DNA from 3 places in the Clostridium sp. CM039 genome. Region 2 is predicted to be linked to each of the others. Evidence: riboswitches for the same ligand, from Rfam matches in the RefSeq annotation. Region 2 holds a riboswitch; each other region holds the start of a gene.
The links. A riboswitch is a leader RNA that binds a small molecule or an ion and turns the genes downstream of it on or off. The one in region 2 is predicted to bind thiamine pyrophosphate.
Positions count from the first base shown of each region.

Region 1: it holds a riboswitch for thiamine pyrophosphate, as region 2 does, so the genes downstream of both, thiT (energy-coupled thiamine transporter ThiT) here and thiD (bifunctional hydroxymethylpyrimidine kinase/phosphomethylpyrimidine kinase) in region 2, are expected to answer to the same signal.
Region 3: it holds a riboswitch for thiamine pyrophosphate, as region 2 does, so the genes downstream of both, ACWJJ2_RS04645 (thiamine-binding protein) here and thiD (bifunctional hydroxymethylpyrimidine kinase/phosphomethylpyrimidine kinase) in region 2, are expected to answer to the same signal.

Region 1 is NZ_CM143649.1:2,176,370-2,180,663, reverse strand. It holds gene ACWJJ2_RS10240 (L-lactate MFS transporter) at 1-1,032, shown strand, start outside; gene thiT (energy-coupled thiamine transporter ThiT) at 1,235-1,876, opposite strand; TPP riboswitch at 1,964-2,068, opposite strand; gene ACWJJ2_RS10230 (polysaccharide deacetylase family protein) at 2,341-3,204, shown strand; gene metA (homoserine O-acetyltransferase MetA) at 3,271-4,188, opposite strand.
Region 2 is NZ_CM143649.1:1,817,569-1,821,862, forward strand. It holds gene thiE (thiamine phosphate synthase) at 1-371, opposite strand, end outside; gene thiM (hydroxyethylthiazole kinase) at 361-1,197, opposite strand; gene thiD (bifunctional hydroxymethylpyrimidine kinase/phosphomethylpyrimidine kinase) at 1,403-2,227, opposite strand; TPP riboswitch at 2,374-2,484, opposite strand; gene glpK (glycerol kinase GlpK) at 2,554-4,044, opposite strand.
Region 3 is NZ_CM143649.1:979,049-983,342, reverse strand. It holds gene ACWJJ2_RS04660 (SDR family oxidoreductase) at 1-202, opposite strand, end outside; gene ACWJJ2_RS04655 (patatin-like phospholipase family protein) at 419-1,429, opposite strand; gene ACWJJ2_RS04650 (hypothetical protein) at 1,564-1,863, shown strand; TPP riboswitch at 1,951-2,060, shown strand; gene ACWJJ2_RS04645 (thiamine-binding protein) at 2,173-2,463, shown strand; gene ACWJJ2_RS04640 (ABC transporter permease) at 2,435-3,211, shown strand; gene ACWJJ2_RS04635 (ABC transporter substrate-binding protein) at 3,251-4,255, shown strand; gene ACWJJ2_RS04630 (ABC transporter ATP-binding protein) at 4,236-4,294, shown strand, end outside.

The DNA.
Region 1 (4,294 bases), 360 kb from region 2:
GCTTATTCATTTTTTATGTTTATAACTGGAAAATATTTAGAGAAATACAGTCCAAGAATGGTTGTTTCTATGGGTGCACTTCTTGTAGCATTAGGATGGATATTATCTGCATATGCACCAAATATATATATTTTAACTATAACATATGGGGTAATAATTGGCGCTGGCGTAGGCATAGCATATGGAGCTCCGATGACGGTAGTAGCAAAATGGTTTCCAGAAAAAAAAGGCTTAGTAGTAGGCATTGTATTAATAGGATTTGGGTTGTCACCACTTATAACAGCTCCACTTGCAAGAAATTTAATAGAAAGTTATGGAATAACAAAAGCTTTCCTAATATTAGGTGTATCTTTTGGGGTAATAATACCTTTGCTTTCGTATCCATTTAGATATCCGTCTGATGTGGAAAGTAAAAGTCTTGAAACAACTGCAAGCACAAAAATTCATATGAATGGTACGAATACTGCTAAAATGATTAAATCAAAAAACTTTAAAGGGTTATATGTAAATTTTATGATTGGATCAATGATTGGACTAATGTTAATTGGAATGACAAGTAACGTTGGTGTAGAACTCATTAAGCTATCCCCAAAAACAGTAGCTTTATTAATGATCGTATTTGCAGTTTTTAATGGAATAGGTAGACCTATATTTGGCTTGATTACGGATAAGTACTCGTCTAAAACCGCCATGCTAATTTCTTACGCACTAATTATTATCGCAGCATTATTAATGCTAGTGGCAAATGAAGGCAGTTTAGTATTATTTAGTATAGCGTTTTCGATATTTTGGTTTAATCTTGGAGGATGGTTAGCTATAGCGCCTACTTCAACTCTTGATATGTATGGAACGAAACATTATAGTGAGAATTATGGTGTTGTGTTTACGGCATATGGTATAGGAGCCATTATCGGGGTGTTGGCTTCTGGACTTCTAATGGATATCCTTGCGAATTATAATTATATTTTTTATTTTATAATTGGTTTATGTATTATGGGTATTCTTTCATCTAAAAGAATGATTAAAACGTAATCTAACAGAATTGCCCATTTTAGTGGGCTAGAGTTAAGAGATGATTGATAGTAATTTCTAAGTTATTATATTTAATGCTACGTAATATTAATATTACGTAGCATTAAATATAATACAGTAAACTTCATGATGAACAGAATAATGTATTAGTATAACTTTTGGTTGAAGAAAAACGTGAAGTAGGTAGTAGATATATTTCGAGTTAATTTAGAGCTTTGGTTATAGCTAACTTTGATAATCGTTTTAAAGGTAGAAGCCCAATAATTACACAGGTAATAATGGTTTCCACACTTAGGTATGAACCGTTATATAAAAGGGAGTATAAATAAACAGAGGTTCCTTTTGGAGCATAGCTTCCGAAGAACACTACTCCAGAAATAAAATGGCATGTAAATCTAGCTAGCATTGCTACGACTACGCCAATAAGTATGACCTTAGTATTACGTGATCTAAAGTAACCAACTATTCCAATGGCCATAAAAGGAAGCGGATAATCAAATAGTACTTGCACTGGATGGAGTGCGAAGGGTGCTACTAAAAAATTAATAATTCCAAATAAAAAACCTGTTAAAAACCCAACTTCAGGACCATAAAATAAGGATATAAGTATGATTGGAACCATGCTCCCAGCAGTAATGCTACCACCTTGTGGTAATTTTATAATTGTAATAAACTGCAATACAGTAGATAATGCAAGAGATATACCAACTAAAGTTATCATCTGCGTAGTAAATTTAATTTTCCTAACTTTCAAAACTGCATAGATTAATAACAAAACTCCTAATAGTGCAAAAAGAGCAATGGGGGTTTTTGTAATTTCAGCGATTCTTTCGGTAAAAGTCATTTTTATAGCCTCCATGTATTGTGCTACAGAAGTATTATGGCAAAAACAAAAAAACTATATTCAAAAAAGGAATATAGTTAATGTACTTATACATCATAACCGCTTTCCTCCGCTGGTATTATCCAGATCAGGTATAAGGGTCAATGAATTAAATATTCATATCTCAGCCATTAGGCACCCCTAGCACATATATTATTATTATAATTTAATTATATAGAAGTATATTATATTTTACAACCTGTTTTAGATATTTATGAATTAAAAGAAAATAATAAAATAAAGAAAATACCGGAAAAGATTGATTTTATAATCTGGATGGTATAAAGTTAATAAATGTAAGGTGATCAATTTAGCATTAGGGTTACAAAATACTCAGGGAATTTATTATTAAGGGGTTTTGTATTAGATGATGAAGATTAAAAAATAATATGTGTTTCCGAAAAAATACATACAAGGAGGTTATTATGAGAAAAAAAATAATTTTAATATTTACACTCGTTATTTTAATGTCTCTTTCGGGGTGTTCAAGATCGAAGACTGCTACAATAAAAAAAACTGCCCCAGTTAAACCAGCAACTGCAGTTGAACCCATTAAACCGGCTGAACCCGCTCAAACCTCTTCGATACCCGCTTTTGACAAGACTGCTGTTATGAAGGCTTCAGGAAAGAGTGTTCCAGTTTTAATGTACCATTCAATTGACTACGAAAAAGATAATCCTATTCGTCTTCCTGTTAAAAGATTTGAGGAGCAACTAAAATATTTAAAAGATAATGGTTATTATACTATTACACTTACAAATTTATATGAATATCTTATTAAGGATATACCAATACCTGAAAAATCCATAGTTCTTACTTTTGATGATGGTTATGAAGATAATTATACGGATATGTTCCCTGTTTTGAAAAAGTATAATTTTAAAGCAACAATTTTTGTTATTACTGGTAGTATTGATAAAAGTCCTAACTATATGACTTCGAAACAGCTTGTGGAAATGGAAAAATATGGAGTGGAAATAGGGAGTCATACCGTAAAGCATGAAAATTTAAAAGAGATGCCTAAGGATAAGCAACTAGAAACTTTAGTTAAATCTAAAAAAGATTTGGAAAAAATATTAAATAAACAAATAAAATTCTTTTCCTACCCTTATGGTGGATACAGCAAAACTTCAATTGAGGCTGTACGAGAAGCAGGGTATACAATGGCTTTTAGTACTGACGGCAGATGGTCTTCCAAAGAGGATGGTATACTTTCCTTACATAGGGTATATATAAGTTCATTCCATGACATGGAAGAATTTAAGAAACGTATTTCTAATACAGATTAAATTTTAATAAAGTTCAATATTTAGAGTTGGGTCCCTAAGTTACTAGGGGCCCAACTTTTATATGTATTATTCTAGGTACACCAAATTGTAAGGTGTCTCCTGATAAACATAATAATTTAACCAGTTTAAAAAAAGCAAACTTGAGTGACCTCTCCATTTTACGATAGGTATTTTTAATGGATCGTCTTTTGGATAATAATTTTTGGGGACATTTATATTTAAGCCGTTTGCTATATCCCTGTCATATTCATTTTTTAATGTTAATGGATCATACTCTGAATGCCCGGTTATAAAAATTTGTCTTCCCTTTTTTGCTGATACAATGTAAATGCCTGATTCCTCAGATTCTGATAAAATTTCAAGCTCATCTATCTTATCAATATCAACTTTTCTTATTTCAGTATGTCTTGAATGTGGAACATAAAATTCATCGTCAAATCCACTCAAAAGTTTAACGTTTTGCTTTGTTATTTTATGTTTAAACACTCCAAATACTTTACTATCAAGTTTATGTTTTTGCACTCCGTAATGATAATGAAGCCCTGCTTGAGCACCCCAACAAATATGCAAGGTAGAGTATACATTGTGAATACTCCATTCCATAATTTTTTTAAGTTCCTCCCAGTAATCCACTTCTTCAAAGGGAATACTTTCAATTGGTGCGCCAGTTATTATCATTCCATCAAATCTAGAGTTCTTTATTTCTTCAAAAGTGTTATAAAATTTAATTAAATGTTCCTGCGATATATTTTTACATGCATGGCTTGCAGGGTGAAGAAGAACTATATCAATCTGTAGTGGAGAGTTTCCAAGAAGTCTTAAAATTTGTGTTTCAGTATCGATTTTTGTTGGCATAAGGTTTAAAATCACAATTTTTAAAGGCCGAATATCTTGGTGAAATGCGCAGTCTTCTGTAATAGTAAAAATGTTCTCTTTATTTAAAGTTTTAAACGCTGGAAGATTGTCAGGTATTTTTATTGGCATTTGCATCCTCCTTGTAATTAGGCATCTTATAAAAAAAAGCTGCTTTCCTATAAGGAAAGCAGCATGATTAACTTTAATAAACAATAAAATTGTATTATAAAATTTG
Region 2 (4,294 bases):
CCTTGTTTTTCTGCCCTTTGTGCTTCCTTAAGTGTTGCAGTAGAAACCCCTAGTATCTTATTATCTCCTATTATACTTCTCGCGATAGTCGCTGGCATATCACTTTGACCTATGTGTACCCCCGCTGCATCTATGGCCTGTGCAATATCAATTCTATCGTTTATTATTAGGGGAATCTTATATTTATCTGTAATAATTTTTATTTTCACTGCAATATTATAAAACTCTAAAGTACTTAATCTCTTTTCTCTAAGCTGGACTAATGTAACCCCGCCTTTTATTGCTTCCTCCACCGCTGCAAATATATCTAAATCCACTAACACATCTCTATCTGTAACGAGATAAAGGCTATAATTCACATTATTCTTCATTTATTTTACTCCTTTCCATTATTAGAGCTTCAGATAAACTGTAAATAGCATCTAGCATTTTCACTTTAAATGTTCCTGATCCTTCGCTATTTTTATCTAAGCTTTCATAAGCTGTTTCTCCTGCAATACCCATTGAAACAATTCCTGCGAGTGCTGCTATTAAATTATTATCTCCAGCGCCTAAATAACAACCAATAACGGAAGTACACATACATCCTGTACCTGTAACCCTAGACATTATTTTATGACCGTTAGATGCGGTGTAAAGAGTCTTACCATCTGATATAATGTCTACAGCACCTGTTATAACTACTACCGTATTAAATTTAACAGCAAAATTCCTTGCCATTTCTTTCTCTCTTGTAAATTCATTACTATCTACAGAAAAACTCTCACTAGCATCTACACCTCTTGTTATAGTTTTAATACCATAAATTGTTTTTATTTCAGATAAATTCCCTCTAATAACTGCTAATTTCACTTCATTTATAATTCTTTTGCAAGTTTCTGTTCTATAAGTTGTTGCACCTACTCCGACAGGATCTAAGATAACAGGTATGTTTAATTCATTTGCCATCTTTCCTGCCTCAATCATAGCCTCTATAATTACACTATTTAATGTTCCTATATTTATAACAAGTGAAGATGCAAGTGATACCATCTCGCGAACTTCATGAATATCCTCCGCCATAACCGGTGACCCACCTATTGCTAGTGTAATATTGGCACAATCATTAACGGTAACATAATTTGTTATTTGGTGCACCAATGGGGTTTTTTCTCTTAAATTGTTTAGTAATTTAATTATTTTCTTATTAATTTCCATTTTGACATCATCCTCCAAATTATTGTTTATATAAATCCTGTAATAATCATAACGGGCATTGTAGCTCCAAGTAATAAATAACGTTTTATAAAGTAATATCTACTGCTATAAATATGATACATACTAATACATTATTTACTCCCCTTAAATTTTGTGTTATTAAGTTTACAGAACTCGCTGCTAAAAATCCAGTTTTTCACTATCCTTAATCATTTGCCATCCCTGCTTTTTTATATAATTCGTAGAAATGATTTGTAGGTCCCACCCCATGCCCAATATCTAAAGAATGCTTTATAGCAGTTGTTATATACTGCTTTGAATTTTTTATTGAATCCTTCATGCTATAGCCAAGCGCCAAATTTGCAGCTATGGCTGAAGACAAAGTACATCCAGTTCCATGAGTATTTTTTGTATTTATTCTCTCAGACGTAAAATGTGTAATTTCACTTCCATCATAAAACACATCTACGGCTTCCCCCTGCATATGTCCTCCCTTTAAAAGCACATTTTTGCATCCTAGCTTGTACATTTCTTTTGCTGCACTTTCCATATCTACTACTGTTTCAATGCTCGTAATATCTGAATTTACTTCTTTTAAAATTTCTTCAGCCTCTGGGACATTAGGTGTAATAATTGACGCTAGTGGAATTAATTTTTTAACCAAAGCCGTTTTTGACTCTGGCTTTAACAGTGAATAACCGCTTTTTGAGATCATTACGGGATCGAGTACTACGTTTTTAGGCTTGTATTGTTTTAATTTCTCACTTATCACATCAATAGTTGAGATCACAGAAACCATACCAATTTTAACCGCATCTACAACTATGTCTGTAAAAATAGCATCAATTTGTGCCTTGATGATTTCTTCGCCCAAGTCTTGCACTGCAAAAACCCCCATAGTATTTTGTGCTGTTATCGCTGTAATTACACTCATCCCGTATACGCCACTCGCACTTAAGCTTTTTAAATCTGCCTGTACACCTGCTCCTCCTGAGCTGTCAGAACCTGCTATAGTTAAAACTTTTTTCATATCAATTCCCTCCTAAAATAATTATTTTTTAAATGTTAAATCATCACCTGCGGCACTATTCATCCATTTTATTTATAAAACAAAAAACACAAACCCATAGGATTCGTGTTTAAATTATCTTGATATATAAAAATATATACATATATAATACACCAATAAACAACTTCCTACGCTGGCATTATCCAGATCAGGTTATAGGGTCAAAGAATTAAAGTTCTTTCTCTCAGTTGGCCTATCCAACTCCCCTGTGTTAGGTTATTCTTTTATATTTCATATGTTAATAATAGCATAACAAATTATTATTAACAATTAATATTTCGTTACTACTATTCAAGTTTTATGCCTGATCTTTTAACAGCTATATGCCATCCATGAAGTAATTCTTTTCTTTTTTCTTCTGTCATACTAGGTTTGAAACTTCTTGATATTGCCCAATGCTTTGCTACTTCATCTTTGCTCTTCCAATATCCTACTGCTAGCCCTGCAAGATAAGCCGCACCGAGTGCTGTAGTTTCAGTAACCTCTGGTCTGTCTACTTGAACGTTTAAAATATCAGATTGAAACTGCATTAAGAAATTGTTATTGCAAGCTCCTCCATCTACTTTAAGTTCTGTAAGTATAATTCCAGAATCTTCTTGCATTGCTTTTAAAACATCATGTGTTTGGTAAGCAAGCGCTTCGAGAGTTGCTCTTATTAAATGTTCTTTCTTTGCTCCTCTTGTAAGACCTACAATTGTTCCTCTTGCATAAGGATCCCAATATGGTGCTCCAAGTCCAACAAAAGCCGGAACTACATATACTCCATTTGTATCTTCTACCGCATTAGCATATTCTTCGCAATCAGCAGCATTGTCAATCATGCGTAGCTCATCTCTTAACCATTGTATAGCTGCTCCAGCTATAAATACACTACCCTCAAGAGCATACTCTACTTTTCCATCTATTCCCCAAGCAATCGTTGTAAGTAATCCCTGTTTAGATTGAATTGCTTTGTCTCCTGTATTCATAAGCATGAAGCAGCCTGTCCCATATGTGTTTTTAGCTGTTCCTGGTGAATAGCAAGTTTGTCCAAATAATGCCGCTTGTTGGTCTCCAGCCGCTCCAGCAATTGGAATTTCCCCTCCAAACAATGAAATATCGGTGTTGCCATATACACAACTTGAAGGTTTTACTTCTGGGAGCATTGATTTTGGTATGTTCAATGTTTCTAAAATTTCGTCATCCCATGTAAGTTCATGAATATTAAATAGCATTGTTCTTGAAGCATTAGAATAGTCTGTTACATATGTTTTTCCTTTTGTTAAATTCCAAATTAACCAAGTATCTATATTGCCAAACAATAAATTTCCTGCTTCAGCTTCTGCTCTAGCGCCTTCTACATTGTCCAATATCCATTTTATTTTTGTTCCAGAAAAATAAGCGTCTAAAATCAATCCCGTTTTAGCTCTAACAATTTTATCAAATCCTTTTTGTGTTAATTCATCACAAGTCTCTGCAGTTCTTCTACATTGCCATACAATTGCATTGTATACCGGAACTCCCGTTCGTCTATCCCAAACTACAGTAGTTTCTCTTTGATTTGTAATACCTATTGCTGCTATATCAGACGCCGTAGCATTAACTTCAGCCATCGCTTCTGTTGCAACGCTAATTTGACTTGACCATATCTCCATTGGGTCATGTTCTACCCACCCTCCTTTTGGGAAAATCTGAGTAAATTCTTTTTGAGCGGACGTTACAATAAGTCCCCTTTCATTGAATAGAATACACCTTGAACTGGTTGTACCTTGATCAAGTGCCATTATATATTTAGCCATTTTAGCAAAACTCCTTTTTGAAATTAGTCTTATTGAATCGTTTACACATTAATAAATAAAAAAATACGTTAAAATATCATTATATTTAGTATAACTGATTATTATATTTATTGCAATATAACTTATAAACTTCACTATTTAGATTTATTTTTTAAATATCACATCGTCGCTGCTACAATATATAATAAGATCTTAAAATTTTTACAATCCTAAAATTTCAAGTAAAAATTCTCAATATTTTCATCTATAT
Region 3 (4,294 bases), 840 kb from region 2:
CACACAAACCTGTATCAGCAATAGCAGCGGTATGTATCACGTAATCAGGTTTGGATTTCTGTATAATTTCTAAGGCTTTACTCACGTCTGTTATATCTAACTCTGCATGTCCTAATGGGATTATTTCGTATTTATCTTTATAATATGTGTAATATCTTGATGCTAAGAAACCATTAGAGCCGGTTAATAATACTTTTTTCATTGAACTCACCTCATTTTTTTTTCTTAATATTATAATATCACATTATTTGAACTGTGACTAAATTTGTGAACTAAGAAAAAAACACCTAAGCTTAATAATAATAATAATAATAATTATTAAGCTTAGTGCACTTTTAGATTCTTAGTATTGTTCAATAAATAAATGCAAGATGGTGTATATATGAATAAAAAGATTTAGTGTTTTTAGCAACGATTATTATTTAAAAGAATTACTTCTAAAGATTCTATGCTTTTTATAATTATCTTCCCAATTTTTAAGAAATTCTTTTGCACAAACTTCACCAGAATTATATAACTCCATAATTTTTTTATTCCCAATATTAAAATCTGTGGTTTTAATATCAAGGGTATCGATTTTTACAGTACGCAAGAAATCCATTTCGCTTATATGAATATCATCTTGTGCTTCTAACATAGTCTCAATAATTGAGCTAGTAAAATTTAAGATATTTGTGATTTTATGTTCTCGTATTTCTTTGTTCCCTCCGAGTTTAAAACCGATGGTTGGCCAGAGAGGAACACCATTCACATCAAAAATCCAAACTGGATAATTGCTTAAAACACCACCATCAACAATGAGAGACTTTTTATTAGTCTTTATATTATATAAGTTTACAGGGTGGAAAAAATAGGGGATAGATATGCTCATTCTTATTGCCAAACTTACTTCAAGTTCATCAGGATTTATCCCGTATCCCGCAATATCCTCTGGTAGTATTAGCATCTTTCCACAGCTAATATCAGTTGCTATAATATGCAGTTTGTATTTTCTTTTATACTTATTATTATTTAAAAGAATACCCTTTTCTCCTGGAATAATCAAATCTCCAAAGGTTATTTTTTTCCTATTTGTAAGCTTAAGTTTATGCGATAGAACTTCGTCAATCCAATTTTTTATATAGTCACCTTTATAAATGCCTTTTTTAAAAAGTAGATTGTAAGCATCAGAGAATATAGGCATATTAAAATGACTTTTATCAGCAAATTTTGTGTAGTCTAGATTTAGCATTAATTTTTTTATCTCGTCAGCTGGGTAGCCTACCGCAACTAGTGCAGCTATAATAGATCCGGCAGAGTTTCCTGAAATATTTTTCCATTGATATCCATTATCCTCAAATGTTTTTAAGGCACCTACAAGACCGATGCCCTTAACTCCGCCACCTTCAAACACAATATCTGCAAATCTTCTATTGTTGTATATATTCATATATATCACCCCTTTATGAGTAATATATGAATAAAAATATCTTCATGTCATATATTTAAAAAATAATATTAGTTACACTTTTTTTTGTTAAAAGAATATAATATATTACAACCATTTTATAAAAGAGGCAATGTATGAAAAAGTTAGAAGAATTCACGCCTTGTCAATTAGCCACATTAGCAACAGTAATAGGGATTATAATTGCTGGAAAACTTAATGTTGATCAACAAAATGTAATAGGTAATTTTTTAACGGGTTTGGCGCAGAGTATTTTGATAATTGCAGCTCAGTCTCAAAATCTTGAATCGCAGGATGGCAATCAATCTGGAGATAATGGAAACAGTAATTCTAAGGGCGATAATAAGGATTTACAAAAACAAATAGATGAACTAAAGGAAGATATTAAAAAGTTTGAAGATAATATGGATTGTTAAGAAAAACGCACTGAATAAAAGATGCGTTTTTTATGGTTTGACATTATAAGAATTTTTAGGTAGTATATACGTGTAAAGTAATTTAATATTAAAAACTAGGGGAGTCAATATTTTTGTCTGAGAGGAAACAGTTAAGTTTCGACCCTTATAACCTGAATTGGATAATGCCAGCGGAGGGAAAACATAATTTGCATTTAGGTTAAAATAAGAATATATAAATGGTGCAAAGTTATTCGATTATAGAACCCTTCGCTTAAAAATGAGCAAAGGGTTTATTTTACTTTAACAATATTATAAGGGGGAATTGAAATGTCAGTTGTAAATGTGAGTCTTCAAGTTATACCAGTGGTTGCGGAAGAAAAAATTTACCCAGTAGTAGATAAGGTTATAGAATATATTCAATCTAGTGGAGTGAAATATGAGGTAGGACCAATGGAAACCACTATGGAAGGTGAAATGGATGAGCTTTTAGATATAGTAAAAAAGGCCCAGGAAATTTGTGTAGTTCATGGAGCAAGTAGGGTTGTTTCTATAGTGAAAATCGATTATAAAGCTGAAGGCGTGACTATGAATGAAAAAACATATAAGTATAGAAAATAAACTTATTCCTATAGTTTTTCAATTAATAATTCTTTTTATATGGCAGATAGCTGTAGATAAATGGAGGGTTCCGCAATACATATTGCCTTCGCCAAAAGATATTATTAGTACCTTGGTGAATATAGTTCCAAGCATTACTAAGCATATTTATGCGACTTTATATGAAGCCTTGATTGGATTCGCAATATCAATTTTGATTGCGTTAATTTTAGCCATCTTAATGGATAATGTGAAAATCATTAAAAAATGCATATATCCAATTTTAGTAGTATCTCAAACTGTTCCAATTATTGCTCTAGCACCACTTTTCATAATATGGTTTGGTTTTGGAATATTGCCTAAGATTATTGTAGTAGTGTTAGTGTGCTTTTTCCCTATAGTTGTTAGTTTGATTGATGGATTAGAATCAGTAGACGCGGATATGGTAAACCTTTTAAAGACTATGGGAGCTAGTAAGTTTCAAATTTTCACCATGGTGAAGCTGCCATCCTCTACTGTAAATTTTTTTTCGGGCCTTAGAATAGCAGCAACCTATAGTATTATGGGGGCAGTTATTGGAGAATGGCTTGGAGGAGATGAGGGTCTTGGGGTATATATGATTAGAGCTAAAAATTCATATGCACTTGATAAAGTTTTTGCAGTGATTATAATTATTGTAATATTAAGCATGGGACTATTTGGACTCTTGAATTTATTACAATATTTTTTTACTCCTTGGACTAGAAATAAAGCAGATAACAATGACTAAATTTAAATAGGACATATTATTTTATTTGGAGGTAAAATCATGCTAAAGAAAGTAATTTCATTATTATTAACAGTTTCAATGACTACGGTTTTATTTGTGGGTTGTGCTGCAAAAAAAGAAGATGTAAAGAAGGAAGAAACTTTAAAAAAGGTTACTGTTATTTTAGATTGGATACCAAACACTAATCATACTGGATTATATGTAGCGAAAGATAATGGATATTTTAAAGAAGAAGGACTTGACGTGGAAATTATTCAACCAGCGCAGGGAAGTACTGCAAGTTTAATTGCAGCGGGCAAAGGAGATTTTGGCGTAAGCTATCAAGAAGATGTAACTTATGCTAGAACTGCTAAAGATCCACTTCCAATAAAAGCTATAGCCACTATTATTCAGCATAATACTTCCGGGTTTGCATCGCCTAAGGAAAAAAATATTAAATCTCCTAAGGATTTTGAAGGAAAAACCTATGGCGGATGGGGGTCGCCTTCTGAAAATGCAATTTTAAAGGCGGTTATGGAAAAAGATAATGCGGATTTTTCAAAACTAAAGATGGTAGATGCAGGATCAGAGGATTTCTTTGCTGTAACTAAGAAAAATATTGATATTGAATGGGTATTTTATGGATGGACAGGAATAGAAGCGAAGCTTAAAAATATTCCTATTGACTATATTGATATTGGAAAATTAAATAAAGATTTAGATTATTATACTCCGGTAATTATAGCCAATGAGAACAAATTAAAAGCGGATCCTGAAATGGCAAAGAAATTTTTAAAAGCAGTTACAAAAGGATATGAATACAGCATGGAGAAACCTGAGGAAAGTGCTAAGGTTTTACTGAAAAATGCACCGGAGACAGATGAAGCTCTTGCCGTCGCAAGTCAAAAATATTTAAAGGATCAATATAAAGCTGAAGATGAAAAATGGGGCGTAATGAAAGAATCGGTTTGGAATAATTACACCAAATTTCTTTTAGATAAAAAGCTTATAGGAAAAGATATGAAGGCGAGTGAGGCATTTACTAATGAGTACTTACCGAACTAGTAATGAAAAATTAAGAGTAGAAAATATTAAAAAAACTTT